3 regions of the Colwellia asteriadis genome follow, and region 1 is predicted to be linked to each of the others. Evidence: predicted binding sites of a transcription regulator. Region 1 holds the regulator's gene; each other region holds the start of a gene.
What was found. Region 1 encodes LexA, which represses DNA repair genes until DNA is damaged. Its sites were predicted from a motif close to TACTGTATNNNNATACAGTA; they were not measured.
Positions count from the first base shown of each region.

Region 2: a site for LexA is predicted at 3,222-3,241, ahead of dinG (ATP-dependent DNA helicase DinG). Genes of this name have one in related genera too.
Region 3: a site for LexA is predicted at 6,243-6,262, ahead of uvrD (DNA helicase II). Genes of this name have one in related genera too.

Region 1 is NZ_BAAAFA010000006.1:112,710-123,707, forward strand. Features, by position in the region: gene ABD005_RS09900 (nicotinate phosphoribosyltransferase) at 1-1,094, opposite strand, end outside; gene prs (ribose-phosphate diphosphokinase) at 1,105-1,959, opposite strand; gene ABD005_RS09910 (NUDIX hydrolase) at 2,292-2,999, shown strand; gene lexA (transcriptional repressor LexA) at 3,206-3,838, shown strand; gene coxB (cytochrome c oxidase subunit II) at 4,270-5,844, shown strand; gene ctaD (cytochrome c oxidase subunit I) at 5,855-7,477, shown strand; gene ABD005_RS09930 (cytochrome c oxidase assembly protein) at 7,477-8,010, shown strand; gene ABD005_RS09935 (cytochrome c oxidase subunit 3) at 8,037-8,921, shown strand; gene ABD005_RS09940 (SURF1 family protein) at 8,970-9,758, shown strand; gene ABD005_RS09945 (hypothetical protein) at 9,751-10,392, shown strand; gene ABD005_RS09950 (COX15/CtaA family protein) at 10,395-10,998, shown strand, end outside.
Region 2 is NZ_BAAAFA010000007.1:207,319-218,316, reverse strand. Features, by position in the region: gene ABD005_RS11590 (tetratricopeptide repeat protein) at 1-936, shown strand, start outside; gene dinG (ATP-dependent DNA helicase DinG) at 1,048-3,183, opposite strand; gene ABD005_RS11580 (DNA polymerase II) at 3,318-5,876, shown strand; gene ABD005_RS11575 (cystathionine beta-lyase) at 6,055-7,236, shown strand; gene ABD005_RS11570 (M14 family metallopeptidase) at 7,307-8,374, opposite strand; gene ABD005_RS11565 (HIT domain-containing protein) at 8,596-8,946, shown strand; gene ABD005_RS11560 (sensor histidine kinase) at 9,041-10,129, shown strand; gene ABD005_RS11555 (LytR/AlgR family response regulator transcription factor) at 10,199-10,998, shown strand, end outside.
Region 3 is NZ_BAAAFA010000002.1:104,766-115,763, reverse strand. Features, by position in the region: gene ABD005_RS03685 (ABC transporter permease) at 1-1,160, shown strand, start outside; gene ABD005_RS03680 (DUF1304 domain-containing protein) at 1,197-1,559, shown strand; gene rarD (EamA family transporter RarD) at 1,625-2,539, shown strand; gene ABD005_RS03670 (diguanylate cyclase) at 2,623-3,879, opposite strand; gene uvrD (DNA helicase II) at 3,929-6,103, opposite strand; gene ABD005_RS03660 (HAD-IA family hydrolase) at 6,300-7,064, opposite strand; gene ABD005_RS03655 (DUF484 family protein) at 7,078-7,788, opposite strand; gene dapF (diaminopimelate epimerase) at 7,838-8,668, opposite strand; gene ABD005_RS03645 (LptM family lipoprotein) at 8,668-8,859, opposite strand; gene cyaY (iron donor protein CyaY) at 9,017-9,340, shown strand; gene hemC (hydroxymethylbilane synthase) at 9,381-10,328, shown strand; gene ABD005_RS03630 (uroporphyrinogen-III synthase) at 10,337-10,998, shown strand, end outside.

The sequences.
Region 1 (10,998 bases):
CCTGTAGACTCATTCTCAAAACCATAAAACTCACCATTCCAACGGTATGCTTCATAACCTTTAGCGAGTACATCTTGTTCAGCTTCTGCTTGGCTATTAAATAATTCACTGTATTCTGAAACAGGAGAAACTTTATAGCCGGTTAAGATTTTGACTGGATCTCCAGAGTCTGGGCGAATAACTAAGGTACCATCGCGAGCCATTATCTCAGCCTTTAACTGAGGTAAATAATCAGTCACCAATGTCCAAAAATCCCAGGTATCTGACACTACACTTAATATGCCTGTTGGAGATTGCTCTTTCATTAAGTATTTGAAGAACTCTATTTCACCTTCCATGATCCATGAACACGTAACAGAATGCTCAGTTGCATCCACAGAGCAACCCACAAGCTCATTATCTACATTAGCACCGTAGTACTTTTCAGCAAATAATACGGCAGGGATAGTGTCAGTGCCCACTAAGCCTGATGCTAAATGCCCAAAACCACTCATTGCTGCAGCATGTTTACCAAACATCCCTCTAAAGCTAAAGTCGTGGCCCTGAAAAGGAACAAAATCTAGCGGAAGCCCCGTTTTATTAGCAAACTCTTTAAATACTTTTAAGTAAGCAACTGAGGTAGTGGCGCTAGTTTGAATTGGCCAGTTTTCACAGCTCAACACTGTTTCAATCATATTAGTTAACCACTGAAAGCCTTCTTTCGTGTTAACAATAGTCATTGGTGGTACTAAATAAGGAACCAGTGTCCCTTCAGGTAATGCTTTTATTCTTAATGGTAAGTAACCTAAGTCGTGTAAGTCTTCTAAGTATTTAACATCAACAGAATAGCCTAACATTGCACTCATAATACGTTTATGGTTAGCAACGGCAGTGACTTTGTCGGCCTTAAAAAACTCAGCCCATTCTTCTTGTAAATAGCTTTTAATAAAGTATTGCAAACCCACAAATGCAACTTTTTTATTGTCTTCAACGTTGCTTAATTTACCACTTCTTGAAGTGAAGTTAGCATAAACTTCAGTCACATCAGGGTGGTAAGCACGACTATGAAATTCTTTATAAACATCTTTTTGCATACTAGCAGCGGTAATAGTCATTATAGTTTCCTTACATTTCAATAATTTGTAATTTTATTTTGTTACTTGTCGTAAATTCTTCAATAGGTCGAAAAGAGTCAGTGGTATAAATAGTGTCAATTAACCCCTCAAACACCGATAACCCTTTTGAAAAAATACCGTGAGTGATAAACAGCGATACTTCCACAGCACCTTTGTCTTTTAACACCTTGGCTAATTCGATAAACGTTCTGCCACCATCACATATATCATCAGCGATGAGTACTTTTTTACCTTCAACATCACCCAAAATTTCAGTTTTAATGATTTCGCCTGTTTTAAAATTTCGCATTTTTTGTGCTTGAATCACCTCGGGCTCACCATTAAATGTCTCCGCTATTTTAATAGTTTTTTTACTCGCGCCAGCATCAGGTGAAATTAACGTAAGCTCACCTATAGATAAACGTTGACTTAATTCATCACAGCGCTCAAGTAAGTTAATTTGCGGTATGTTGACCACTCTATTTAATAACGCTGGTGATACTTCACTATGCGCATCCCAAATAGTAACTTTGGCAAAACCTAAACTATTTATGAAGTTTGCCATAACCGCGGCACCTAAGGCTTCACCTTCTACACAAACTCTATCTTGGCGGGCATAAGGAAAATAAGGAATAACGAGCTCAATAGGAAGCGCTTCATTTGAAAGTCGTTTAAGTGCATCAACAGCAATCATTAATTGAACAAGCTTTGATGAGTCAGTAAGACGTGCAAAGATCTCTATTTTACTGGTTGTGGCAAAGTCACTTGGATTAAAGCGAATATGCTCTTCTCCCCCAGAAAAAGTGAAGCTGTCAAAAGTAATAGCCGTTTTATTTCCGACGAGTTCATGGCTAAATATTTTCATGTTACTTCCTTTTATTTAAATTGTGTCCTAAAGACACAAATAATTTAGCAAAGAGTTTACTATAGATCAAGTTAATTATGTCATAGAGACACAATCAACATTTAAAAGCGCAAATTAGTGTAGCAGCTAAAATAATCAACTCATATAACTTACTAAGATAACTTATTAATATAAATAAGAAATGCAATGAACTACGCTAAGCATTTAAGTAAGATATTAATAGATAGATAAATAGCCAAACAGCTTTAGCTAAAGAGTAATTAATGACCGTTGTTATTGATATAACAAGTAAATTAGCTTAATGTGTCATAAAGACATAAAGAGTCGTTCACATGAACCCAAAAATGACCCCCTACAATATAAATGAATTCAAAAATCCACTGTTTACGGTAGATAGTGTGTTATTCACTGTTGAGCATAATTGTTTAAAAGTACTGCTGGTTAAACGTGCAAATGAGCCTTTTCTTGGTAGCTGGGGGCTTCCAGGTGGATTTGTTAATGTTGACGCAGATGCCACAACCGATATTACAGCCTTAAGAAACCTCAAAGAAAAAACTAACGTTGCGCCGCAATATTTAGAGCAATTACAAACATTTTCAAACACTAGCCGTGACCCTAGAGGCTTTAGCGTTACCTTAGTTTACTTTGCCTTAATCGCTGCACAACAAGTTTCATCACACATTGCAACCATCGACGAAGTGCAATGGGTAGAGCTTGATAAGCTAAACAGTTTATCAATGGCATTTGATCATAAAATGATTATTGAGCACGCCAAGCAACGCTTACAGCAAAAAGCACTTTATTCGATGGTACCTGTGTATTGTTTACCCGAGTATTTCACTGTCGGTCAGCTAAAATCTGTAATTGAAACCATCATAGGCAAAACCATACAACGCAAAAGTCTTATTCGACGTATTGAGGCTGCCAATATGTTTGAAGCTATTGACGAAAAGGTTAAGTCGGGTGGGCGATTAGCGCAACAATACAAAGTAAAATCGGGTGTTGATATTGTTCATTTTGAACGTAATTTAAGTGTTTAAGCATAAAAGTTAGTTTACAAGGGTATCTTAGCATTAGCTGATCGTCTGTAACATGAGCAATAGCTTTATTAACTGACACCTATTTGCAAAAACTTTCGCTGAATTTCAAACCAACAAAAATCAGTAAAAAACATACAGTACTTGCCTTTAAATACAGCCTGTATATACTAACAGTAACACTGTGTAAATTTACAGGCTAAATAATAATGAATTCGATACTCGATTTACCTTCGTTGACTAAAAGACAGCAACAAATATTAGACCTAATTAAAGATAAAATTGCTGATACTGGTATGCCACCTACTCGGGCTGAAATAGCGACTTTTTTTGGTTTTAAATCAGCTAATGCTGCCGAAGAGCATTTAAAAGCCCTTGCAAAGAAAGGTTACATTGAAATGTTAGCAGGTACCTCTCGTGGTATCCGTTTAACAGAAGAAATTATGGAAGAAGCGGGTTTACCACTTATTGGCCGTGTTGCCGCAGGCGAGCCTATTTTAGCGCAAGAGCATGTTGAAGATCATTACAAAATGGATGGTAGCCTTTTTCATCCGCCCGCCAATTACTTACTACGTGTTAACGGCGAAAGCATGAAAGATATTGGTATTTTAGATGGTGATTTACTAGCGGTTCACCAAACAACTGACGTGCAAAATGGTCAAGTTGTTGTTGCTCGTGTTGAGGATGATGTTACCGTTAAGCGCTTTAAGCGCGAGGGTAATATTGTTTATTTGCATGCTGAAAATGAAGATTTCTCCCCGATTAAAGTTGATTTAACACAACAGCAATTTAGTATTGAAGGTTTAGCTGTTGGTGTAATACGCAACGGTAACTGGATGTAACTCTAGTTTATAAAAACCGCACCACTATTAATAAAGAGCCAGTAAATAAATTTCAATAAATTCTTTTGATCTTTATTTACTGGCTCTTTAGTTTATTAAACCTCCGCTCAAACCTCGTACCTCCTACTAATGAAGACTATTTAGAGTTAACACTCTATTGAATTAAATGGTTTTTTTTCAATTCCTGTTCTATAAATTATATTGACCTACAATCAAATGTAGCGTATTCATAATACAAATAACGCATAAAAAACGAACAAAAAGAATAAGACGTTAATGCGCTAATACTCTCTCATCGAAGATTGTTATTATCAGCTCTCGTCACTAGCTAGTTTATAAAATAATAATAAAACTAACAGATATTCAGTTCAGTGGGCCGTGATTTACATTGCTGCAATTCTGTTTTCTATGCATTAGAAAGGAGATGTCGAGTGAGCAGACGTAACCTAGCTTGGCTACTATGGCTAAGTGTATTTAGTAATTCAACATGGGCAAACAGTAAGCTTAATTTAACCCAAGGTGTTACCGAAATAAGTAGAGAAGTATATGATTTACATATGCTTGTGCTCTATATTTGTACCGCTATTGGCGTTATAGTTTTTGGCATTATGTTCTGGTCTATCGCGTTTCACCGAAAATCTAAAGGTGCAAAGCCTGCAGACTTCCATGAAAGTACTAAAGTAGAAATTCTCTGGACCGCTATCCCTATTGTTATTCTTATTGCTATGGCAATTCCCGCAACTAAAACACTTATCGCTATGGAAAATAACGATAATTCTGACGTTACTATTCAAATTACCGGTTCACAATGGAAATGGCATTATAAATACTTTGATCAAGATATTGAGTTTTATTCTGTGTTATCGACGCCTCGTGAGCAATATGAAAACCATCAAGGCGAATCTGATAAAAGTGAAAATTATTTATTAGAAGTTGATAAACACCTTGTTATTCCCGCCAACCAAAAAGTACGTTTTTTAATTACCTCTGACGATGTTATTCATTCATGGTGGGTGCCTGCATTCGCAGTTAAACAAGATGCCAACCCTGGTTTTATTAATGAAGCATGGACCAAAGTCGACGAGCCAGGTATTTATCGTGGTCAGTGTGCCGAATTATGCGGTAAGGATCATGGGTTTATGCCCATTGTTGTTGAGGTAAAGTCTGTTGAAGATTACCAATTATGGCTTGATGAGCAGCACGAGTTAATAGCGCAAGCAGCTGATGCTGAAAAAGCCTCACTAAGCGCAGAAGCTTCAATGGATGAATTAATGGCCTTAGGTGAGAAAACCTATGTCGCTTATTGTGCAGCATGTCATCAAGTATCGGGAGCAGGTTTACCTCCTGCTTTTCCTGCTCTTAAAAATAGCCCCATTGCGACTGGCGATGTTAATACGCACATTCAAATAGTCTTTAATGGTAAAGCCGGTACTGGCATGCAAGGTTACGGTAAACAATTAAGTTTGAAAGAAATCGCTGCTGTTGTCACCTATGAGCGCAACGCTTGGGGTAACAATACTGGCGATGCTGTACAAGCATCTCAAGTGAAATCTGCAGCGGGTAACTCAACAGCTAGCGATGAAAAAACGCTCGAGGCAGTAACCCCCACCACCACTGACACTAGCGACAAAAAAGTCGACGCCCCCACGGTTACCAATACTGCGACCGAAGACCTCACTAAGATCTACAGTAAAGAGGAATTAATGACAATGGGTGAAAACGTTTATATGAAAGCGTGTGTTGCTTGCCATCAACCTACAGGAGCAGGATTACCGCCCGCATTTCCTGCACTAAAAGGTAGTCCTATGGTGTTAGGGGATATAGCGGCTCATATTGACATTGTACTTAACGGGAGCAAGAAAAATGCTGCTATGGCTGCTTTTGGTAGCCAATTAACCAAAACAGAAATAGCCGCCGTTATTACTTATGAACGCAATGCATGGGGAAATAATACCGGTGATTTAGTACAACCTGCAGCCATTAATACTGCTGCTAGCGCGAAGTAAGGGACATAAGATGACTACAGACGTTATAGAACAAGAATCCCACGACGAGCATCATGATGATCACAAAATGACAGGTATAAAGCGTTGGCTATACACCACCAACCATAAAGATATTGGTACGCTTTATTTATGGTTCGCTTTTATCATGTTTTTAACTGGTGGCGCTTTTGCCATGGTTATCAGGGCAGAGCTATTTCAGCCTGGCTTACAATTAGTTGAACCTGATTTTTTTAACCAGTTAACCACAGTGCATGGTTTAATTATGGTATTTGGCGCAATAATGCCAGCGTTCACTGGCTTTGCAAACTGGATGCTACCTATGATGGTTGGTGCACCAGACATGGCATTACCACGTATGAATAACTGGAGTTTTTGGATTTTACCTTTCGCGTTTAGTATTCTACTCGCTTCTTTTTTCATGGAAAGTGGCGCACCTAATTTCGGTTGGACCTTCTACGCACCGCTCTCAACCACCTACTCTAACGGTAGTACCGCCTTTTTTGTTTTTGCCGTACATATTATGGGGATTTCATCCATTATGGGGGCTATTAATATCGTTGTTACCATAATGAATATGCGTGCTCCCGGCATGACTTACATGAAAATGCCATTATTTGTGTGGACCTTTTTTATCACCGCTTATTTATTAATTGCCGTAATGCCTGTACTCGCTGGTGTAGTCACTATGCTATTAACCGACACTTACTTCGGTACCAATTTTTTCAATGCCGCTGGTGGTGGCGACCCAGTAATGTTCCAGCATATTTTCTGGTTCTTTGGTCACCCTGAAGTATATATTATGATTTTACCTGCCTTTGGTATTGTCTCTACTATTATTCCAGCGTTTGCCCGTAAACGTTTATTTGGTTATAGCTCAATGGTTTACGCCACAGCGTCTATCGCTTTACTCTCATTCATTGTTTGGGCGCATCACATGTTTACTACTGGCATGCCACTCTTTGGTGAGCTGTTCTTCATGTATTGCACTATGTTAATTGCCGTTCCAACTGGGGTAAAAGTGTTTAACTGGGTCGCAACCATGTGGCGCGGTTCATTAAGCTTTGAAACGCCAATGTTGTTCTCTATCGCCTTTGTTATTTTGTTCACTATTGGTGGTTTTTCAGGCTTGATGCTAGCAATGACCCCTGTCGATTTTCAATACCATGATACTTATTTTGTGGTTGCGCACTTTCATTATGTCTTAGTGACTGGCTCGTTATTTTCTATTTTTGCTGGTACTTATTATTGGCTGCCTAAATGGACAGGGCATATGTACAACGTCACCTTAAGTAAATGGCATTTTTGGTGCTCATTGATTTCAGTTAATTTACTGTTCTTCCCGATGCACTTCTTAGGCTTAGCGGGTATGCCGCGCAGAATTCCTGACTATGCGTTGCAATTTGCCGACTTTAACAAATGGGTCAGCATTGGTGGTTTTGCTTTTGGTTTATCGCAATTCATCTTTTTAGCCGTAATTATTAAATGCATTAAAGGTGGAAAAAAAGCACCAGCAAAACCTTGGGATGGTGCCGATGGTCTAGAATGGACAGTAGCGAGCCCTGCGCCTTATCACACCTTTACTACACCACCTTCACAAGCCGATATTGATGGAATATATAAGGACGAACACTAATGTCTGAAACAGTAAGCCATAGCAAAACCGTTAAAAAACTCAGCTTAGTGGTGCTCGCTATGTTTGGTTTTGGTTTTGCCTTGGTGCCTCTGTACGATGTTTTTTGTGATATTACCGGCCTTAATGGCAAAACTAACGATACTGCAGCCACTTACAATGCCAACGGAGTTGATGAGTCTCGCACAATTACAGTGCAGTTTATTACTCGCAATGCGCAAGGCATACCTTGGCAATTTTCACCTGTGATCAATAGCATTGATGTTCATCCTGGTGAAATGAAGTTTGTAAAATTTTATGCCAAAAATAAAGCAGGCCACGCCATGACAGGCCAAGCTGTACCCTCGGTTTCACCAGGAATGGCAGCTAATTACTTTAATAAAATTGAATGCTTCTGTTTCACTAATCAACCGCTAGCTGCAGGTGAAGAAGTTGAAATGGGACTGCAGTTTTATGTAGATCAAGACTTACCCAGCGACATAAGCACCTTAACGCTCTCTTATACTTTGTACGATATTGGTAAAAAATCATCCTAAGATAATACCTTGAAAAGGGATATGAAATGACTAATAAAGAATACGAAAATTACTATGTACCTAGCCAAAGTCATTGGCCTATTGTTGGGGCAATTGCTTTATTTATGATTGCCGTGGGTGCGGGAAACTATGTCACTGACTTGTCAAAAGATCAAAGCGGTTTTGGCGTTTATCTATTACTAGCAGGTATCGCCTTAATTATTTACATGTTAGTTGGTTGGTTTACTGATGTAGTGAATGAATCATTAGCAGGTAAATATTCTCATCAAATGGACCACTCTTTTAAACAAGGTATGAGCTGGTTTATTTTTTCTGAAGTGATGTTTTTTGCCGCCTTTTTTGGCGCACTGTTGTACTTGCGTGTTTTTTCTGTGCCTTGGTTAGGTGGGGCTGGTAATAATGCTGAAACTGGCGCGGTATTATGGCCAGACTTTGTTGCTGCTTGGCCCTTATTAAAGACCCCTGGAGGCACTGAAACAACGGCAATGGGTTGGTATGGTTTACCGCTGATTAATACGGTGATATTACTCACCTCATCTATTACTGCTCATTTTGCTCACAGCGCCTTAATGAAAGACAATCGCCGTCAGCTAAAAGTATGGCTCGGTATTACTATTTTGTTGGGTATCGCATTCATCTTTTTCCAAATTCAAGAATACGCCCACGGTTATTCTGAAGAAATGCGCCTTTATTTAACCAGTGGTGTTTATGGTAATAGCTTTTATTTGCTAACGGGCTTTCACGGCATGCACGTTACCTTGGGTTGTATCATGCTGATTATTATGTGGTTTAGAGTCCTTAAAGGGCACTTCACGCCAAAAAATCACTTTGCCTTTCAAGCGGCTAACTGGTACTGGCATTTTGTTGATGTTGTCTGGGTTATGCTGTTTATTTTTGTATATATTATTTAGTGGGGCACGTCTTTGGTAGTACGAGCGCATGATGCTAAAAGTTCATGGATGACAACACTACTTTGGCTAATATTTACCTTAGTAGTGTTTAGCATACTAGTACGTTTAAGTATTTGGCAATACGATCGTGGTCAACAAAAAGAGCAACGTTTAATGCGCATAACACAGCTTAGCCAAAATGCTCCGCTGTCTCTAACACAGCTATTGGCTTTACCTGCCTCCGAAAACCTTAATGATTACCCCGTAAGCATTACGGGAACTTTTGATAATCATGTGCTGTTTTTGCTAGACAACCAAGTTGAAAATGGCACCTTAGGTTATCGTGTGCTGCAATTACTACGCAGCGAAAATGTAAGTGCATTAATTAACTTAGGCTGGGTAAAAGGCTCCATCAACCGCCAAGAATTACCTGATATTCAAGCTATTACAGGTCAATATCAATTTACAGGTCATGTACGCTTGGTTGAAACCGGTATTATGCTACAAGCGCAACACTTCACCGAGGCAAGTTGGCCGTTAAGAATACAGCAAATAGAATTAAATAAGTTTTCAACTTTACTTAGTGAGCCTCTTTTACCTTTTGTAATTTATGTCGATGCACAAGAAAAACTAGGTTATTTAAAAAATTGGCAGGCTGTTGTGATGCCGCCAGCCAAACATTTTGGCTACTCCGTACAATGGGCAGGCTTAGCGGTCACATGGTTGTTATTAATGCTATGGCTTAAATTCTCTCGTACTAATCATACAAATCCTAAAACGGTTACAAAAGCTCTCAAGAACAATTCTCCAACAAAGCACGCTTATAATAAAAATAATGAGGCCATTAAATATGACTAATATTAATATGTCACCCGAGACTGATATGGCGATAAAGCCCAACAGAAACAGACAAAGTTTACTGTTATTATTGGTGGTTTTTGCCTTACCCGTTATTTTGGCAAAATTAGCCTTAGAGCAGAAGTGGTTAGAGTTTGGTGTAACCAACCAAGGAGAGTTAATTAATAAAAGTCTCACCTTAACCGATTTAGGTATTGAGCAAAGTCAATTTGAACACCAATGGCTTATTATGTATTTACTACCGGCGCAATGTCATAAAAGTTGTCAGCAAACCCTAGAAACTGTACACAATAGTTATGTCGCTTTAGGCAAAGAAATGCCCAGAATTACTCCCGTGGCATTAAAACAACATGAGTTTTCTGTAGAGCAATCTCAACGTTTAGCGAAAAGCCAATGGCAAATTATGCCAATGCCTCAACAAGCGCTACAGCATATCAGCTCAACGCAAATAGTTATTGTTGATCCCTTAGGTAATATTATTTTAAGTTACAACCCTAATGGTGATACGGCAAGCCAACTTGATTCTGCAAACACCTCAGCAGAAGCGCAAAGCAACTCAACGCAACAAACACGTTTAGGTAAAGCCATTATTACCGACATGAAAAAACTCCTTAAGTATTCTAAGGTAGGTTGAGTATGGAAAACTCTGCAAATATCAATATTATCGCCTTACGTCGCTTAGTGTTAATAAGTATCGTATTAACCATTTTTGTGATTGGCTTAGGTGCTTATACGCGTTTAACACATGCTGGGCTTGGCTGTCCTGATTGGCCAACCTGTTATGGCTTACTTGATGTACCACAAACCAGTGAACAAATAGCCGCGGCAGAGAAAGCGTTCCCTGAACGAGCAGTAGAGCCAGAAAAGGCATGGAATGAAATGATCCATCGTTATTTTGCTGGTGCGTTAGGGTTATTTATTGTTGCCATTGCTTTTATTTCAATAAAGCTGAGAATAAAACACAAAACATCAACAAAAACACCTTTGCTATTGCCTTTACTTGCTTTAGCCGTGGTTATATTTCAAGCTGCATTGGGTATGTGGACGGTCACCTTAATGTTAATGCCCGTGATTGTTATGGGGCATTTACTCGGTGGTTTCACCACGCTTTGCTTACTGTTTCTTTTATATTTAAAGCTCAACCCTGAGTTATACAATAAGAAAATTGAAGCAGCAATAAGTGATAAAGCGGTAACAATAAATTCCAATGCCGCAACTCAAATTAAAAAAACGTCTTCAT
Region 2 (10,998 bases), on a different contig from region 1:
CAACAAGCAGGGAAAACCACTGCGGAGGCTGAAATTAAAGACACTAATGATGGTGCTTCAGCCGATAAAAGTGAAGGCGAAGAAATTTATTACCACTACACGGTTGACACCAAAGATCCCGATCCTTGGCTTAAAACGCACCGTTATAAAATTTTAGCGGTTATTATGGCTATTGGTTTAGCTGTAGGGGGGAATTTTTTATATGGTGAGCATCAAAAAAATGTACTAACCGCTAGTTATGTTGCAGCGCCTAAAATAGATGATTTGTATTATCTTGATTTTCGTTTAATGCAAGATAATTTACGCCCAACAGAAAAATATCGTATGGCGAAGGTAAGTGACATTACAGGCAATGTAGTGACACTTAATTATAGTAGTTATTTTTATCCTCAAAAGCATGAGCTTAATGAAACTATTCGTTATGCACAGCTAAGATTTGAGAAGTTTTTCCAAGAAAAACGTAACAATTTTACCATTGCTGAATTACAAGGCATGATTGAATCTGGTGCTATCTTTTTAGTAAGACGCCCAGATGGCAATATGTTAGATGGTAACTTAGTTGTTCCAGATAAGCAGTTTGAAGCCACTTCAGTATTTATTCCGGGTAATAAAGAAAACTTAGCGGGTTTAGAGCATTTAAAATACGAAACAACAAAAGCATTAGCATTTGATGAGTTCAAAACTTCAGCTGATTTTGGCTATGCACCAGGTCAAGTTAATCTTGCTCAAATGTACTTAACTGGTACTGGCGTTGAAAAAGATGTGATTGAAGCGCTTGCATGGTTTAAAAAAGGATCTTTACAAGGTTACGAGCCTGCCATTTTGAAATACGGTATTGTTTGTGGGCAGGTTGAAAGCTGTACTATTGAAGATTTTTATCAAGAGCTCGTTAAAGCGGGTGTTAATATTGAATTTTCAAAAACAGCGGTAAATTAGCCTAACCAAACTATTTACACCTTATTATTTTTTTGAAGTGCTTAAATTTATTTAAGCACTTTTTTTTGTATTTTTGAAAGTGTTTTTGGCTGGATAGTTGTTGGATTAAGCTTACTCAATAACTTGCTTAAACGGCGGTAGTGAGCTGAGGAGCTGCTTACCATAGCGTTTGGTCACTACTCTTTTATCCATTAAAGTAATAACCCCTTCATCTAATTCATTTCTAAGTAATCGACCGCAGGCTTGAACAAGTTTTTTAGAGGTGTCAGGCACCGATAAGGTCATAAATGGATTACCGCCTTTAGCCGTAACATACTCTGCTTGTGCTTGCTCTACAGGCGAAGTAGGAACAGAAAAGGGCAGCTTAGTAATGATTAAGTTCGTTAAATACTTTCCGGGTAAATCTAGTCCTTCAGAGAAGCTTTGTGTTCCAAAAATAATACTGGTTTTGTTTTTATCGCAACGTTTTTTGTGCGCTTCTATAATGTGTTGTCGAGAATGTTCTCCTTGCGCCACAATGTCTAACTGATGTGTCTCTCTAATGGCTTCGGCAACTTTATTCATTTGCCAATATGATGAAAATAGTACTAAGCTCGCATCACCTTGTTTTAAATAGTGCGGAATTTTTTCAATGAGCTCATCGGTAAAGTCTTTGTTGTTAGGTTCGTTATCCATGTTAGCAATCAGCAACTTTGCATTATTTTGATAATCAAAAGGCGAGTTAACTTGTTGGTATTGGCTACCATCATCGTCTCTTAGGCCCGCCTGAAAACGAAAATGATCAAAGGAGTTTAATGCCATTAAAGTTGCTGAGCACAATACGGCACCTTCACATTGGCTCCATAACATATTCTCTAAAGTAAAGCCGACTTCAATAGGTGAAGCACTCAGTATATATTCTCCTTGCTTGGTCGGAGATTTTTCTAACCAACGTGCCATTGGCGCACCTTTATCACTATCGGTTTTGGCATACATTTGCCACAAAGCTTGAAAATTTTCAAGGCGTTGCAACATAAACCCTGCCTCTGCTAATAGAGGCTCAGCAAGATACATTTGTGTATCACCATCTTTAACCGACTCAACTAATGCACTGTAAAGCTTATTTAAATGACTTAATGATTTTTTACTGAGCTCTTTAATTTCTTCGGCCCAGTTTTTTAATTCTTTGGGAATAATACCGTCTTCAAAGCGATATATTTCTTCTTCTTTATTCGTTTTAGTGAGAAAAGTGTTTGCGGTAGTAGCATAATCACTCTCTTTACTGGGAAAGTAGCCTATAGCATTACTATTAATAAAACTAAGCACGTGTTGCATCTCAGTTAATATATCTTGAATGTCATCACTAAGCTTTAACGCAGGAGATATTGCTCGTTGAGACTTGATTAAAGCTGACATTTTATCGCCTGTTTCGCGGCATTTTGTTAGCCACTCAATGGCGCCTTTAACGGTAATACTTGCGCTTGAAAAATCACGTGTTACTTTGGGTAAATGGTGGGCTTCATCAATAATATAAAAGGTTTCATCGGGAGGTGATAATATACGCCCGCCACCAAGCTCTAAATCAGCTAAAAGTAAGCTATGATTTACCACAAGCACATTTGCTTGCTCCATGGTTTCTCGGGCTTTATGAAAAGGACAATGACTATGGTCTGCCATACTTTTTAAGCAGCTGTGTTTGTCACTTTGTACTTGCTGCCATACCGACAAAGGCAGTGTTTCTTGCCATGAGTCTATATCTCCTAACCAGCTACCATCAGTTAGCGCTTTATGCATAGCATTTAGAGTTCTGATGTCGCTTGCTTTAGGTTTTTCAGCAAAGGTAAATCCTGCTTGCGGAGAGTCACTATTATGGCTAATTGCTTGAGTAAGTTTTTGTCTACAAACGTAACGCTGTCGGCCCTTAGCTAAGGTAAAGGTGAAATCTAATCCGGCATGACTTTTTAAAAAGGGTAAGTCTTTATCTACTAATTGCTCTTGCAGTGCCACCGTTGCGGTCGATATACATACTTTTTTATCTTTCGCCAACGCAAGAGGAATTGCGCCTAAACTGTAAGCCAACGACTTACCCGTTCCGGTACCTGCTTCAATGGTAATTATTTTACGTTCTTTGGAGTATTCTCCGGCTAAGGTTTTTGCAATTTCCGCAATAAGAAACGTTTGCTGCTTTCTTGGGTTGAAGTTTGTTAAGTTTTCACCAATGGCTTTATAAGCTTGACGAATGCCTTGTTTTAATGAATCAGTTAACATTATTGCGTAGTTTCCAAAGAGAGGTAGATGAAGTACACTGCTGTATATATTAACAGGTTTTATTGTTTTCGACACTGCTTAAGTGCGGTTTAGTCGTTTTATGTTAGGAAGCACCTTGTACGTGTCGAGTCACTATGTCTAAGTCAATGATGAAGTTAGCTACAGCCCAAACTACTCAATTAGCTCAACGTGGATTTTTGTTAACACGTCAAGTTGAAGATAGTCAGTCAGGCTTGCAGATTACTTTATGGTTAAAAACATTATCAGGCTCAGTTAAGCTTATTATTACGGATGAACAGGCGGTTTTTTTTATTGAAGATAGCCAAGTTATGAAGGCTAAAAGCTTACTGACAACACATAATATCCCCGTGGTTAAATTCCAATCATTAGCCATGAAAACCTTTAATGGGAATAGTGTTTCAGGAATTTACTTTACGCATTTACGCCACTTTTACCGTGCACGAGAGTTGCTTACTAATGCACAGGTAAAGTGCTATGAAGACGATATTCGCCCCGATGATCGATTTTTGATGGAACGTTTTATTACCGCTGATCTCGACTTCATTGGCAACCCTGTAGACACTGATATAACTGAAAGTAGTAGTAAAGGTAGCATTGAAAACTATCAGCTATATCGTCAAGCAAAGTGTAAAGCAAGCACTAGCAAAAGTACGCTTACCTTGAAGATGTTATCGCTTGATCTTGAATGTTCAATGCAAGGGGAGCTGTTCTCTATTGGTTTATATAGCGAGCGATCTAGCACACAAAGTAGCAAGTCAATTAGCAAGTCAATTAGTAAGGAAGATACATACAAACGTGTATTAATGATAGGTGAGCCAGAAGAAACATCAAATGACTATATTGTTTGGGTTCAAGATGAAAAAGCATTATTAGTGCAACTAATGCGAGAAATTGTTGCCTTTGATCCCGATGTTTTTATTGGTTGGAATGTTATTAATTTTGATTTTAAATTATTACAAAAGCGCTTTGATCATTATGGATTAGCCTTTACGTTAGGACGTGATAATAGTATTGCTCGTTGGCGTAATAATAGAAACAGTACCGAGCAGTATTTTATTGAAATTGCAGGGCGGTTGGTACTAGATGGTATTGATTTATTAAAAACAGCCACTTATAGCTTTAGCAGCTTTTCACTTGATAACGTTGCTAATGAATTACTGGGTATTGGTAAAAAGGTGGTTGATGTTGATAATCGTATTCAAGAGATTGTTGATAATTTTAATCACAATAAGCCTGCGCTTGCGGCCTATAACCTTGAAGATTGCCGTTTAGTTTGGCTCATCTTTGAAAAAACAGCATTATTAGCGTTTGCGCAATTACGCGCACAACTAACGGGGCTGGCAATTGATCGTATTGGTGGCTCCGTTGCCGCTTTTACTAACCTCTATTTACCTAAGTTGCACCGTAGTGGCTATGTTGCCCCGAATATGGGCGATGGTATGTCTGCGCTTGTTTCTCCTGGTGGTTATGTGATGGAGTCAGTGCCAGGGTTATACAGTAATGTGTTAGTACTTGATTTTAAATCACTATACCCCAGTATTATTCGTACCTTTAAAATTGACCCTATGGGGCTTATTGAAGGCTTAGTGGAGCAAGCACAACATCAGGCTAGTCAGCTTGATGAGGGTAATACATCAGCAGCAGTCATTAATGCGATTAAAGGTTTTGATGGGGCTTATTTTTCACGAACACAGCACTTTTTGCCAGATATTATAGAGTCCTTATGGCTTGAGCGAGACAAAGCAAAACAGCAAAAAAATGCCGCGCTATCACAAGCGATAAAAATTATTATGAATAGTTTTTATGGCATTTTAGGCTCTACTGGCTGTCGTTTTTTTGATCCACGTTTAGCTGGTTCAATTACTAAGCGTAGTCATGAAATATTAAAAATTACCAGTCAGTGGATTGAGCAAGCGGGTTATCAAGTTATTTACGGTGATACCGATTCAATTTTTGTTTCTATTGGCGAAGATAAATCATTAATGCAGGGAAAAGATCTTGGTTATCAGCTACAAACATTAATCAATCAAAACTGGCAGCAAGCGCTTAAAGAGGAGTATCAGTTAGATTGCCATTTAGAAATTGAATTTGAAACACTCTTTACAAAGTTTTTAATGCCAACTATTCGCGGCAAAGATATCGGCACTAAAAAGCGTTATGCCGGGTTAGTGGTTAATTTAAAGGAGCTAACTCAAGCACCCACATTAATGTTTAAAGGCTTAGAAAGTGTCAGAACCGATTGGACCGCGTTGGCGAAAGACTTTCAAAAAAACTTATACCTTAAAGTGTTTACCAATCAACCCATTGATGATTATATTAATGAGATAGTAGCTCAGGTGCAGCGTGGCGACTGTGATGATAGATTAATTTATCGTAAGCGTATTCGCCGAGCACTTAACGATTATATTAAAAATGTTCCTCCTCACGTAAAAGCCGCGCGTTTGGCTGATGCTCATAATGAAAAAATGGGTAAGCCGCTACGTTATCAGCAACGTGGTTGGATAGAGTACTTCATTACCTTAAATGGCCCACAGGTTAAAGAGCAGCTTTGTTCACCGCTAGATTACCAGTTTTATATTGATAGACAAATTGCCGCCGTTGCTGATGGCATTTTACCTTTTATTGGTAAAAGCTTTGATGAAATTACCAACAAACAGTTGGGGCTTTTTTAAGGGGCGTACTTGTGATGTTTTAGTACTTTTTGTTCGATAGGGGGTGCAACTCATGTCATTTCAAGGTATAACTTAACAATAAATATTTTAGATGGCTAGATAGCTGAAATAATTAAGCCAACGCCAACAGATAATCGCTAATAACTAGCTAACAAATGAGTAATAGATAGGTAATAACATGAAACAAGAGACTAAAATCGTTAATGCTGGTCGTAGCGCTAAATGGACCAATGGTGTGGTTAACCCCAGTGTAACACGCGCATCTACGGTGGTATTTGATACGGTTGCTCAAATGAACAATGCCGTTGCTAATCGTCATAATCAAACCATGGTTTATGGTCGTCGTGGTACCACAACCTCGTTTGCTTTTAGTGATGCTATGACCGAGCTAGAGGGCGGAGCAGGGTGTGCATTATACCCATCAGGCACTGCAGCTATCACTAATGCTATTTTAGCGTTTGTACAAACGGGCGATCATATTTTAATGGTAGATACCGCTTATGAGCCAACACGCGATTATTGCGATAAAGTGCTCGCGAAAATGGGAGTTACTACCACCTATTACGATCCCTTAATTGGCGCAGACATTGAGGCGTTAATTCAAGAAAATACTCGAGTTGTTTTTCTTGAATCTCCAGGGTCAATCACAATGGAGGTACAAGATGTGCCAACCATTAGTGCAATAGCGCATCAGCATGACTGTATTGTGATGTTAGACAATACTTGGGGAGCAGGTATTAACTTTCAACCCTTTGACTACGGCGTAGACATTAGTATACAAGCGGCAACAAAATACATTGTTGGTCATTCAGATGTAATGCTTGGCACCGCAACGGCAGTTGAAAAACATTGGCCTCAACTACGTGACTACAGTTATTTAATGGGGCAGTGTACTTCACCTGATGATTTGTACTTAGCGCTTCGCGGTATTCGCACTATTGGCGTACGCTTAAAGCAACATCAAGAAAGTGCTATTACCATTGCAAATTGGTTAAAAGAGCGACCAGAAGTCGCTAAAATTTTACACCCAGCATTTGATTCTTGTCCTGGGCATGAATTTTTTAAGCGTGATTTTAAAGGCTCCAATGGCTTATTCTCGTTTGTATTAAGCAAAGGTAATAAAGCGGCTTTAACAGCATTTTTAGACGGTTTACATCACTTTAAAATGGGGTATTCATGGGGCGGGTTTGAAAGTTTAATTTTGGGGATCACCGGTGTTAACGCTATTCGTAGTGTGACTGAATTTGATTGTGAATATCCGCTGATTCGAGTTCATATTGGTTTAGAAAATGTCGACGATTTAGTTGCCGACTTAGCTGCAGGTTTTGAGCGTTTTAACGCTTGCTTAGCTAATTCATAATATAAAAATTACGCTCAATCTTATGGTTGAGCGTAATTTTATAAGAAGATAAAATGTAGAGCTAGCTTACTTATGCTTCATTAACAGGGGCTTTTACCACATAAAATAAACAATCATTCATTGCCTTTTGCTTATTATTTGTTGCTTTAAATAAACGTAAATTGTGACGGCACACCAATTGATTTTCACGAATATAGAAATAATCCGCTAAAACATTAGTACCATCTTTATCAATAAGATTTAAGTTGTTTAAGCCTTCACCGTCTACCCAACCCAACATTTGATCTTGATAAGCACTGCCAAAGTTAAAACATTCTATGTTATTTTTTAAGGTAATACCGTTATAGCCTTCATCGTGTTTAGCGTAAGATAACTTTACATTGCTTTTTAATTGTAGCCTTAAAGGGCGATAAATGACGTCAACTGATTTTTTCTGATGGATATAACCAATGTGCTGACAGTTAGCAATATTAACGATGCCAGCAAAAGCTACTTCATGGGCTTGCTCATCTTCACTACCACCACATTCAACGGTAATATAGGGGCAATGAAAGTTGTGCTCCATTAATGAGCCGATTTTAAGATCAGATAATATCAATGTTGAACTAAAAAATGATGCTAATGATAGCGTTTCGGTATTAACTAACGCGCTAATTGCAAAAGCAGGACCTGAGCTTGGTGCATTGTGAAGATCGATCACCATTTCAGGCTGAACTTCCTCTATAGCATGCTTTATTAAGTTAGCTCGGTGTTGATAGTTTCTCTGTAGGAAGTCTTCCTTATTAACGACTAACTGGTTTCCAAAGCAGCGATTTATATCAATGCCGCCGTCGGTAAAGCGTTTGCTAAAAAGAGGGCGCGATGCAGCCGCTTCAACAGAGCAAATAATAAATCGTAACTTGGTTGCTGGGCGGGTATTACCTTTTTGCTCAAGATAGCGGTGTATCGCAATAATACCTGATGGCTCATCACCTTGTAATAAAGTCACAAAAACGCGACATTTAGTGTTATCTTCGCCTGAGATGTCAATGACTGTTGGTCCTGTCATCGATAAGAGAAACTGCTCATAATCTGCATGTATTACTTGCCAAGTAGGATCAGTTACATAGTTTATTTCATTAAAGTCGATTTCCATCATATTACCTAAGTTAGCTATTGTTAATTATCACACTCCTTCGTGAGCATTAATCATCGCAAAAATCACTAAAATAGATGTTGATTAAGGTCAATAAAGCTAAGATAAATTCAGTTCATACGAAAAACTATTCACTTAGCATATGCTCGCAGAATTAATCGCGGTAAACTAAGTAAAGAACGCGTTAACAATATCGCTATAAATAACAAAAAAGGATAAGCAGCATGAGCGAAGAAACTATTTTTTCAAAAATTATTCGACAAGAAATACCAACACCACTGTTGTACCAAGATGATTTAGTTACCGCATTTAGAGATATTGCTCCACGTGCCAATAGTCATATTTTAATTATTCCTAATAAATTAATTGCGACGGTTAATGATGTAACGACTGATGATGAACTCACGTTAGGTAGAATGATCACGGTTGCTAAAAAGTTAGCTAAAGAAGAGGGAATAGATGAAAATGGTTATCGCCTAATTATGAACTGTAATAAAGATGGCGGCCAAGAAGTATACCATATTCATATGCACCTTTTAGGTGGTCAGCCATTAGGCCCTATGCTAGCGATATAAGTCAATTATGTTCATTGAGATGCGATAAACCGTAGGAATATCAAGTTTAAAGGCAATGCATTAATAAAGTGATTAGCGCATAATTAGTTTTATCATGACTCAATGGTTGTCGTTTGTGAATTGGCAAGAATTATTAGAAAACAGAAATCGTCTCTTTTGGCTTGCGCATACCGCAGGCTGGTTTAGTTTCGCGTTTATTCATTATCTTGGATCACTGCAACATGATGAATTACGCGATATTTTTGTTGTTATTATTTTCTTAAATGCTTATGCAGGTTGGTTGCTTACCGTTCCTTTACGCTTTATTTATCAAAAAGCCTGGAATCTACCACCCTTAAAAATAGCGCTTGTGGTTATCTTATCTTCGTATTTTGCGGGGGTATTATGGCAAGTGGTTAAAAACTTTAATCACTGGGAAATTTATAAGCATGGTTATAAGCCCGAATTTTGGTGGATGTATACTCAATCGACCTTGAGCTCTTTCTACATTATTTTAAGTTGGAGTGGCTTGTACTTTGGCAGTAAATATTACCAAATGCTGCAAATAGAAAAACAAAACGTATTAAAAGCCAATGCCGTTGCTCATCAAGCACAACTTAAAATGCTGAGATATCAACTTAATCCACACTTTTTATTCAATACACTTAATGCTATTTCAACGCTAATTTTAGTTAAAGAAAATAATACCGCTAATTCAATGGTAACTAAATTGAGTGAGTTTTTGCGTTACTCGCTTGATCAAGATCCGATGAAAAAAGTACAGCTTGAGAGTGAGGTACAAGCATTACAGTTGTATTTAGCTATTGAAAAAGTGCGATTTGAAGACAGGTTAAACTTACATTTTCATATTGATGAAAGCTGTCAGCAAGCCTTAGTACCAAGTATGATTTTACAACCCTTGGCTGAGAATGCGATAAAACATGCTATTGCAGTACAGGAACAAGGTGGTAGCATCACTATTTCAGTAACACGCTTTGCTAATGATTTACTTGTTGAAGTTGCTGATAACGGCCCTGGTGCTGAAGTGATAGACGGTAATCTTCATCGAGAAAGTGGTGTCGGTTTAGTTAATACCCGTGAACGTTTACAAACTTTATACGGTAATAAATTTTCCTTAGTTGTTTCTCATAATGTACCATCAGGTGTTAAAGTTAATATTCGTATGCCATTTGAGCTCAGTTAATTAACACGTAATGGTTTAATTAATGTGATTGGTAGGGTAATTCTCCTTTAAGTTTTCTACGGATACGTTATGTCATTTAAAAGTATTATTGTTGATGATGAACCGCTAGCACGCCGAGGGTTAGCGGTAAGGTTAGCTGAATATCATGATATAGAATTAATTGCGCAATGCTGCAATGGACGTGAGGCCATAGAAGCCATTCGTGCCTACTCGCCAGATTTAATGTTTCTTGATATTCAAATGCCAGGCCTTAATGGTTTTGATGTGATTGAAAGTGTTATTGAGCAGGGCTTAAAAATGCCTGTGGTGGTATTTGTGACCGCGTTTGATCAATATGCCATTAAAGCCTTTGAAGTACATGCCCTTGATTATATTCTAAAGCCTGCGGATGAGTCTCGTCTTAATCAAACGATGGAAAAAATTAGAGAATATTTTCAAAACAGCATAAATAGCGTTCATAAATCAAAATTAGTACGCTTAGTAAGCGATGTTACGGGTAACGACTATCAGCAAATATTAACAGAGCTAGACAGTAATCAAGAACTGAGTATTTCGACGTATTCTGATATTTTAGCGATTAAAGATGGTGGTGAAGTAAGCCGGGTACCGGTCAAAGATATTCTTTGGATAGATGCTGCGGGTGATTATATGTGCGTACATGTGGTAAACACGAATAAGCATAATAACAGCGAAGAGAGCACTCATATTCTACGTAAGACCATGAAAGAGCTTGAAGAGTGTCTAGACCCTAAACAGTTTATTCGTAATCACAGATCAACCATTGTTAATAAGCATTACATTGAAAAGTTCTACAGCCAAATGAATGGCGAGTATTATTTAGTGCTGCAAAATGGTAAAGAATTAAAAGT
Region 3 (10,998 bases), on a different contig from region 1:
TAGGTATGATATTTGGTGTTGGCGCCGTTATTGCCATGTTAAATATAGGCGAAGGCGCCGAACGTGAGGCCATGAAAATGATCAATACCATGGGCTTACACAACATTATTATTGAGGGAAAAACTTTTGATGATAAAGAGCTGCAAGAACAGCGTAAACATTCCAGTGGTTTAACCATTCGCGATGGCGACATTATTACTAAATCACTGCCTTTTGTGAGCCAATACAGCGCGCAAAAGCTTATTGACACCTACACTATTTTTAGCGCCCAAGGCAAAAGTGATGGTGAAGCGGTAGGGGTGAGCCCAAGCTTTTTTGAATTATCTCAATTTAGCTTAACTGCTGGGAGATTACTTAATGTACAAGACAATAATCAATTTTCTCAAGTTGCACTATTAGGCTCATCAACTGCTAAGCAGCTTTTTCCTATGGGTGACGCTGTCGGTAATAAAATCAAAATAAATCATTTGTGGTTTGATGTTGTTGGCGTTTTAGCGTCACCATACCTTAAAAAAGAAGAATTCCAAGGTATCAAACTCGGCGGTGATCAAAACCAAGTATTTATCCCACTAAAAACAGCAATGCATAAATTCGCCAGTTCACCTTTGGCAAGTGAAGTCACTAGCCTTAAAATAAAATTAGAGGAAAGTGTAGACGCTATTGCCGCAGCCAAAGCGGTTAGTCATTTATTAAATCGACGCCATAATGAAGTAGACGATTACAATTTAGTAGTACCTGCGGCATTACTTGCCCAACAAAAGCAAACCCAGCAAATTTTTAATATTGTTATGTCATGCGTTGCTGGTATTTCACTGTTAGTGGGCGGCATCGGCATTATGAATATTATGCTTGCGACTGTATTAGAGCGCACCAAAGAAATAGGATTGCTACGCGCTATTGGCGCTACGCAAAAAGACATTCAAGTACAGTTTATTGCTGAGAGTTTCACCATTTCTATTTTAGGCGGCATTCTCGGTGTTGTTTTTGGCATTGCGCTTTCAGAACTAATTGCCATGTATTCACAATGGGCAGTATCGTGGTCTATTAGCGCAATTGTACTGTCGTTTAGCATTTGTGCTATTGTCGGTTTAACTTTTGGCGTTTATCCTGCAATTAAAGCATCAAAGTTAAATCCTATTGACGCTTTACAAAGTGATTAAGCTAAAGCTACCCATTTTTTAAACAGGTCAAATATTATGGAATATTTATCAACGTTGTTAGTAGCTATAGTCGCACTTGAACATTTATATATTCTGGTGTTAGAAATGTTTTTATGGACTAAACCACGAACACGAAAAATATTCGGTATAGCCCCAGAAAACGTCGCAATCACAAAAAAAATGGCCGCTAACCAAGGGCTTTATAATGGCTTTTTAGCGGTCGGGCTACTCTGGTCTTTATTACACCCGGAGCCATTTTTTGCTCTTCAGCTCAAAATATTCTTCCTTTCTTGTGTTTTGGTGGCGGCTTTATACGGCGGTTTTTCAGTGAAAAAGAACATTCTGCTGATTCAAGGCTTACCTGCATTATTAGCACTGGTGAGTTTATTTTTGGTATAAGCGTTATAGCTGATTGATAGCATGCTATTATAGCTTGGTGTATTGCCTTTATTTCGACAAAAACAATGAGTTCTCCTTCCACATTATCTACATCAGATAATAACCGCAGCGGCTACATTAATGCCGTAAGCGCTTATGTGATGTGGGGCTTTGCGCCCATCTATTTCAAATTATTAACCGATATTGCCCCCGGTGAAATATTAATTCACCGTATTTTATGGTCGAGTGTCTTTTTACTGTTACTGGTTGTGGTAATGAAAAAGTTACCCCAGTTTATCAATGCTTGCCAGCAACCGAAAATTATTGCCAAGCTCGCTTTATCTGCAAGTTTGCTCGCGGTTAATTGGTTTTTATTTATCTGGGCTGTCAATAACAATCATATGCTTGATGCCAGCTTAGGTTATTACATTAACCCCTTGTTTAACGTGCTGTTAGGCGTGATTTTCTTTCAGGAGCGTTTACGTAATAATCAGCTGATTGCTGTTGCTTTAGCTTTCGTGGGCGTATTAATACAATTAGTCGTCTTAGGCACTTTACCAATAATTTCGCTGGCACTCGCAAGTAGCTTTGCATTTTATGGTTTGATTAGAAAGAAAATGCAAATAGACTCGTTTATCGGCCTGCTGATTGAGTCACTATTAATGCTACCCGTTGCCATTATTTTTTGGTGGTTCTTCGTTGATAGTGATACCAGTAACATGTTCAATAATAGTTTGAACCTTAATGCGCTATTAATTGTTGTTGGGTTAGTGACTACCGCACCTTTATTGTGCTTTACTGCCGCAGCTAAGCGCTTAAACTTATCTACGTTAGGCTTCTTTCAATATATGGGCCCTAGTATTATGTTTTTACTGGCAACGTTTTATTATCAAGAGCAAATAAAACCTGCTGAGTTGATGACCTTTATTTGTATTTGGGCAGCATTGGCTTTATATAGCCTAGACTCGTGGAAAACGATGAAGCGAGCCAAAATGGCTTAATAGATAAAAGCGTAGTTTTTATTGTTTATCGAGTATTTGGGCTATTTAACAAGCAATAAAAACTACATTGTTTAACAAGGTGTTTACTCTTCTTCTGCCCCTGATATTGTTATTTGATTACGGCCATTTTCTTTGGCGACATATAAGGCACTATCAGCCAAGTTAATTTGCTGTGATAAACTTTCACTACTATCGAATACCACGCCAATACTAACACTAGTAGATATATGCTCCTCACCTATCGGCATTGAAGCGACGGCTATTTCTCGTCTAAAATCATCAAGTTTATTATAAAGTTGGTCAGTATCTACACCATGTAATAACACCGAAAATTCTTCACCGCCTAAACGCGCTGTTAAACCGGCACCAAAATGTTTACGCATATATAATGCAATAACTTTTAAAACCTGATCACCTGCCTCATGACTATAGTTATCGTTCACTTTCTTAAAGTGATCTATGTCTATCATGGCTAATACGTACGGGACTTTACGCTTAACATACTCAACAACACGCTGCTCAGCACTGCGGAAAAAGGATCTACGGTTCGAAAGGTCTGTTAAATAGTCGGTATTTGCCGCATGTTGAATTTTTGCAATATTATTTAAACTTTCAATGTTTTGCGTAATACGGCAATAAAATTCTTCCGGACAAAATGGTTTACGTAAGAAATCATCAGCACCATTTTTAATAAAACGAGCCGAATGAATGCCATTACTTGCCCCTGAAATACCAATAACGGCAAGCTGCTCGCGCGAATACTTTTTACGTATTTCATTGGTTAATTCAATACCACCCATTTCAGGCATTTCTAGATCGGTAATCACCATTTTTATATTTTTATGCTGCGCTAATTTTTCCAGCGCTTGTATACCATTGTTAGCGGTATGCACCACAAAATTACGACGTTTTAATAACTCAACAATATGATTACGCGCCGCAGATGAGTCATCAACCACCAAAATTGCGTTGTCACCATTGGTTTGTTGCCAATGTAAAATGCGTTTTAAGTATAAAAAAGCTTGGCTATTTTCTTTAGGGATATAGTCAATAACTGGCTGCGCAAGAATTTTTTGACGAGTGTCATCGTCCATTTTCCCGGTAATAACCACGCCAGGAATACCATGTGATAAGACACAGGCAATGGCTTCACCATCAAGAGCATCAGGTAAAGAATAATCAATGGTTGCCACAAAGAAGTCATTATCGTGAGACAGTAACTCTTCAACTTCTGCTAGACTGGTCGCTACCACAACCTCATACTTCAAAGAACGGGCTATTTGTTTAATTACCGTAGCAATGGGTTTACTGTCTTCTACAACTAACAATCTTTGTGACATATTTACCTCGAATAAATAATAGTGCCGAAGTGTAGTTATTACATATCGACTATATTGCTTGTAGGTTAGCGTACTCAACAACTAACCATTTACTACCTACGTCTGCAAAGTTCACTTGAATACGACTTTGCGCGCCACTACCTTCATAGTTAAGTACAACGCCTTCACCAAATTTAGCATGCTTAACATTTTGCCCTAATTTGAACCCTGTGTTTTCAAAGGTTTCTAAGGTTATAGTATTTGAAAACTTGCCAACATTTTTAGGTCGTGATACTTGGCTTTGCATACGTATTTCTTCAACGCATTCTTCTGGTAACTCACGTAAAAAGCGACTCGCTTTATGATATTTTTCTTGTCCGTAAAGGCGGCGACTTTCTGCATGACATAAGTATAGCTTTTTCATCGCCCTTGTCATGCCGACATAGCATAAACGTCGCTCTTCTTCTAAACGACCTATTTCTTCAACCGATTGTTGTGATGGGAACATGCCTTCTTCTAGACCTGCAATAAAGACTAATGGGAATTCTAAGCCTTTCGCTGAGTGCATGGTCATTAGTTGCACAGCCGCTTCATATTCATCTGCTTGCGACTCACCTGACTCTAACGCTGCATGCGTTAAAAATGAAGTTAACGGTGTTTGTTCTTCCAGTAACTCTGGATCACTTTCAAAGGTTTGACACGCTGTGACTAGCTCATTTAAGTTTTCAATACGCTGCGCTGCACGCTCGCCTTTTTCGGCTTGGTACATTGCCTTTAAGCCACTTTGATTAATCACTAAGTTAGCTTGTTGGTCTAAATCTAAATTGCCGCTGTCATCTTCTAGTTGATCAATTAAGTTAATAAAGCTGGTAATCGTTTTAGCGCTACGCCCTTTCAGCTGCTCTGCTTGCAGCATTTGCTGACAGGCCTGCCATAACGTAGTTTCAGCACCTCGTGCCGCATCGCGAATAATTGCCACGGTTTGGTTACCAATACCGCGCGTTGGTGTATTAATAATGCGCTCAAAAGCCGCATCATCATCACGATTATTAATTAAGCGTAAGTACGCTAGCGCATCTTTAATTTCTTGACGTTCGAAGAAGCGCTGACCGCCGTAAATTCTATACGGTAACTGCCCTTGTAATAAGGCTTCCTCAAGTAAACGTGATTGTGCATTAGAGCGGTATAAAATCGCTACCTCATCTAACTTGCCACCGTTATCACGCCATTGTTTAATGCGTCCAGCAATAAAGCGTGCTTCATCAATTTCATTAAAGGCTGTATAAATTGAAATTTTCTCGCCGGCATCGCCATCAGTCCACAGCTCTTTACCCATACGGTTGCTGTTATTGCCAATCAATTTATTCGACGCATTCAAAATATTAGCGGTCGAGCGATAGTTCTGCTCTAATCGTATCGTTTGGGCATCATTGTACTCTGCTAAAAATCGTTCAATATTTTCAATTTTTGCGCCACGCCAGCCATAAATTGATTGGTCATCATCGCCAACAATCATCACTTTGCTTTGCGCTTTACCTAGCATAGTTAACCACGCATATTGAATAGCGTTGGTATCTTGAAATTCATCCACCAGTACATGAGCAAAACGCTGTTGATAATGTGACAGTAATTCTGGGTTATGCAGCCACAACTCATGTGCACGTAACAATAATTCGGCGAAATCGACTAAACCTGCACGGTCACAGGTGTCTTGGTAGGCTTTATATACTTTCACAAACAGCTCTTCACTTGGGTCAAACTGTGCATCAATATGCTGTGGACGTAAGCCTTCATCTTTTTTGCCATTGATGTACCACACAAACTGTTTAGGTGGCCATTTTTTCTCGTCTAATTCTAATGAACGAACAATACGTTTAACCAAACGAATTTGGTCGTCACTGTCTAATACCTGAAAGCTTTGCGGTAATTTAGCTTCTTGAAAATGCATACGCAACAAACGATGCGCTAGCCCATGGAAAGTGCCAATCCACATGCCATGAGTATTACCATCAACGGTTTGCTCAACCCTAGCACGCATTTCAGCTGCGGCTTTATTGGTAAACGTTACCGCTAAAATACTATGAGGAGAGACGTTTTCAACTTTCATCAACCAAGCAATACGCTGTACTAACACACGAGTTTTACCTGATCCTGCCCCCGCTAACACCAACATATTTTGCTTTGGTGCGGCAACAACATCACGTTGTCTGTCATTAAGAGAGTCGAGTAGTTCTGAAACATCCATAGGGAGAAAAGCCTTAAATTTTGGTCTGTGATTGGGCTAACCTTGCGTAAAAGTGGCCGCTGTTATGGTATTTATTTGTTGCAAGCTTACTTAGTCATTAGGTTTGTTGAGGCTCTTTTCATGGTAAAGCCTTACGAAAAACTGTTATTATATACAGTAGATTAGCATTAGTAAAACATGCATAAAATAGTGAATGCTAGTAGTTAAGCAATCGCGTTAATTCGCACACATCATTTAGTTCAATATGCGGTAACTGCTTTAGTGCTTTACCCACGCCGTAATGTGGTAGCCACACGGTTTGACAGCCTGCTTCAAGGGCACCATGAATATCAGCTAAGCCACAATCTCCGACATGCAATAATTCGCTAGGTAAAATATTAAGTTGCTGACAAACGCGATCAAACATATCAGTTTCGGGTTTTTGTTTGAGTAATTCGCCCTGTTGCTGATGCTGCTGTATAAACTCTTCAGGCTGATAGCCGGCATGGTAAATATGGATAAAATACTGATCTATGCCTAAGGCTTTGGTATCAACATTACCGTTACTAATCGACACCAACGGGTAATGTTGACTTAACGTTGCAAGCAAATCAATACTTGCCTGCGGTACACTAAAGTCACTACGTAACTCAATAAAATAATCTAATGCCGCTTTTGCTTGCTGTTGAGCTGTTGTGTCATCAAAGTTACGATCTAATAACCCCAAGCGATAACTTTCATAGCGTAGTGCCACCACGTCATGCGTGATATCGGGCGACTTCTTAATCGCTGCATCGCGATATTGCGCCCAATAACGGCGGTTAAACACGGTTTTTTCAGTAACACCAGTATTTAACAAGTCATCGAAATAGCTCACCATTTTTTTCTCAATAGCGATCATGATGGGCTTGTTGTTATAAAGGGTATCATCAAGGTCAAAACTAATGGCTTTAAAAGTATTTAAACGGCGATAAAACTGCATTAATAATTGGTCTCTAAGCGGTAGGTAAAGCTAAGTGCTGCATTAATAGTTTAGCGACTAAGCGCTTAAACTGGCTCAATAATAGTGTATCCATACGAGGATCGAAGTGATGGGCATCTTTGCTGCTAATCGCTAAAAATCCTAAGGTTTTTTCATCATGTACCAGCTTAATTAATACCACTGATCCCGTGCATTGCTGAGAAAAAATCAGCGCTTGTTCGCTCGCTTGTAAACGACCAAAGTAATATTCTTCGTGTGTTAAGCGGTTTTGCATTACACCGGTACAATCATTTTCAGATAAGCAATGGTGCGATATACCTGCCGTGCTGCTATCAACTAGCCATAACTTAAACGCCGACAATGATAATAATTCAGTGGTAGTTTGGTGTAAGCAATCAAGTAACTCACCCGCACTTTGACAATCAAGTAAACGTAAATATAAATCACTATAAAGTGAGAACAATTGTTCGTTATGATTAGCAACCGACATTAACTGCGTAATTTCATCTTCTAAGCCGTGTACCTTTACACGCAATTGCTGCTGCTGTCGCTCAACTAAAGAAACAGTGCCTCGTTGCTCATCTTGTAAACGCAAACCACTCATTAAGCTTGGATTACGATTAAAAAATTCAGGGTTATCTTGCAAGTAAGTGAGTACCAACTCATCTGTTAACGGTATTTCGTCGGCATTAATACTTTGCTGTATATCGTTTACATCATTCATAGTTATTCTTTCTATTAGTCACTGCTATTAATAATTATAGGGGTATTATCTAAATTGATAATTGACCATCAAAGACATGCACCGCTGGCCCCGACATTTTTACCGGGTGACCTGGGCCTTGCCAAAAAATTCGTAATTTTCCACCGGGTAATTCTACCGTGACTTGTTTAGCGAGTTTTTTCTGCATTTGGCCAATAGCCACAGCAGCACAAGCCCCACTGCCACAGGCTAATGTTTCAGCCGCGCCTCGCTCATAAACCCGTAATTTAATATAATTGGGAGCAACTATTTCCATAAAGCCAACATTGGCATCTTCAGGAAAACGCTCGTGAGTTGATAACTCGTAACCTAACTGTTCAACGGGCGCATCAAGTACGCTGTCAACGGTTACCACACAGTGAGGATTACCCATAGACACTGCGCCACATAACACAGTTTCACTATCGCTACGTAAAATATAGGTACCTTCTGTTTTTTGCGCAGTAAACGGAATTTTAGCCGGTTCAAATTGTGGTACTGGCATAGTCACCGAAATATTACCGTCGCGCTCAATGTGCAAATTCATTTTGCCCGTGCTGGTCGACACTTTAATTTTATGCTTATTGCATAAACCTTTCATACGCACAAACTTAGCAAAGCAACGAGCGCCATTACCACACTGCCCTACTTCACTGCCATCGGCATTGTAAATACGGTAATGAAAGTCTAAATCGGGATCATAAGGCGGCTCAACTACTAACAGTTGATCAAAGCCAACACCAAAGTTTCTATCAGCAAACTGCATAATTTGCTCTTTCGATAAATAAACATTTTGTGTGACATTATCAAGCACTAAAAAGTCGTTACCCAAGCCATGCATTTTTGAAAAGTTTACTAACATTACGGTGACTTCTTTACTGGGGTTTCAACAGGTTGCTTATTCTTGGTGGTACTCTCATCAACATCTTCGTTATTTTCAACCGCCTCAGGCGCAGGAGTTTGATATAAATCACCTTTAGCACCGCACCCAGACAAGAGTGTCAGCATTAAAAATGTCACCAAAAGCACAAAATTTAAGGATTTGTTTTGCATAATTTGCCATTTCTGCCATGAAAGTCGTTTCAATCAAGCTTTTTTGCTTAACTTAACAGGTATTTATTTTATCTGATTGCTATTATACTCACATGCTTTAGCGAACTTAAAGACATTATCTGTTTGGCAAGCTTTGCCACCCAGGAAAGGATAAACAATGAACGATAGTCAATATAACCTAATCACCGATGAATTATTACTTGCTGTCGAAGAAGCAATTGAAAATACCGGTGTCGACATTGATTATGAAGGTGTTAGCGGACTACTGACGCTTACCTTTAAAAACACCACAAAAATCATTATTAACAAACAAGCACCCTTGCACGAAATCTGGGTCGCGACCAAGTTTAATGGTCATCACTTTCATCTTGAAAACGAACAATGGATAGATAAACGTGGTGGTGAAGAATTTTGGCAGTTTTTATCAAGCGCGGTAAGTACACAAGCCGAGGTTTCGGTAACATTAAGCGCTGAAGAATAGCTCAATAATAGATTAAATACACAGAACACTGGAAACATACATGACAAATACCACCGTACGCATTGCGACCCGTAAAAGTGCTCTTGCTTTATGGCAAGCCGAATATGTTAAAGCACAGTTAGAGCACTTTCATGCTGATATTGCTGTTGAGTTAGTGCCAATGACCACTAAAGGCGACATTATTCTAGACACACCGTTAGCAAAAGTAGGCGGTAAAGGTTTGTTTGTAAAAGAGCTTGAAGTAGCAATGCTTGAAGATCGTGCAGACATTGCCGTACATTCAATGAAAGATGTACCAGTAGACTTTCCTGAAGGCTTAGGTTTAGAAGTTATTTGTCCACGTGAAGACCCTCGTGATGCTTTTGTTTCAAATACTTATAAAAATTTAAGTGAATTACCGCAAGGTGCCATTGTTGGTACTTCAAGTTTACGACGTCAATGTCAGTTAAAGGCAAAACGCCCCGACTTAGATATTCGTGATTTACGCGGCAATGTTAACACCCGCTTAAGTAAATTAGATAACGGCGAGTATGACGCCATTATTCTGGCCTCTGCTGGGCTTATTCGCTTAAAAATGAGCGACCGTATTAGCCAGTATATTGAGCCTGAAGAAATGTTGCCTGCTAATGGGCAAGGCGCTGTAGGTATTGAGTGTCGTAGTGACGATGCAAATATAAAAGCATTATTGGCACCACTAGAGTGTGCTATTACACGTGCCCGCGTTTTGGCTGAGCGCGCAATGAACAAAGCACTACAAGGTGGCTGTCAGGTACCTATTGGTAGTTACGCTATTTTACAAGGCGAAAATAACAGCACTATATACCTAAGAGGTTTAGTGGGCGCAGTTGACGGAAGCGAATTAATTGAAAGCGAAATATCTGGCCCCGTAGCCCAAGGTGAAGCTTTAGGTGAGCAACTTGCACAAGTGTTGTTAAGTCGTGGCGCCGACAAAATACTCGAAAAAGTGTATGCCGATAACGACGCGTAATCATTGATATGCTACCCACAACAGCAACAACCGAGTTAACGGTATTGTTAACTCGGCCTCAAGAAAAATCAGAACAGCTCGCCGCACAGTTACAAACAGTAAACATTGGCAGCTTTATTCAACCATTATTTGATTATAAAGCCAGTGCAACCACAGCAGACATTAACGCTGTAATGGCTGATGTTGATATTGTCATTTTTGTCAGTGCACCTGCGGTAGCCTATACTGATGCTTGTTACCCATTAACATCAGTATTAACGTTAACGAATAAAAGCATACAATTTTTTGCTGTGGGTCAAGCAACCCAAGTCGCATTAGAGCGCTTAGGTATTGAAAATGTATTATCGCCGCAAGCACCTTTAGCCGAAACAAGCGAAGGCTTATTACAACTACCTGAACTACAAAACGTAGCCAATAAAAAAGTCGTTATTTTTCGCGGTAATGGTGGCCGAGAACATATTGCCAATACTTTAACGGCACGTGGCGCTGACCTTCATTACATTGAAAGCTATCAACGCGTATGGAAAACCTTGTCACAAAAACAACTAACACGTTGGAAAAGCAATAAAATAAACTGTATTGTCGCCACAAGTAACGATATATTAACTACATTAGTAAAACTCATTGACGATAATGATGAGCAAAACAGTTTTTGGCGTGAACAGTGTGT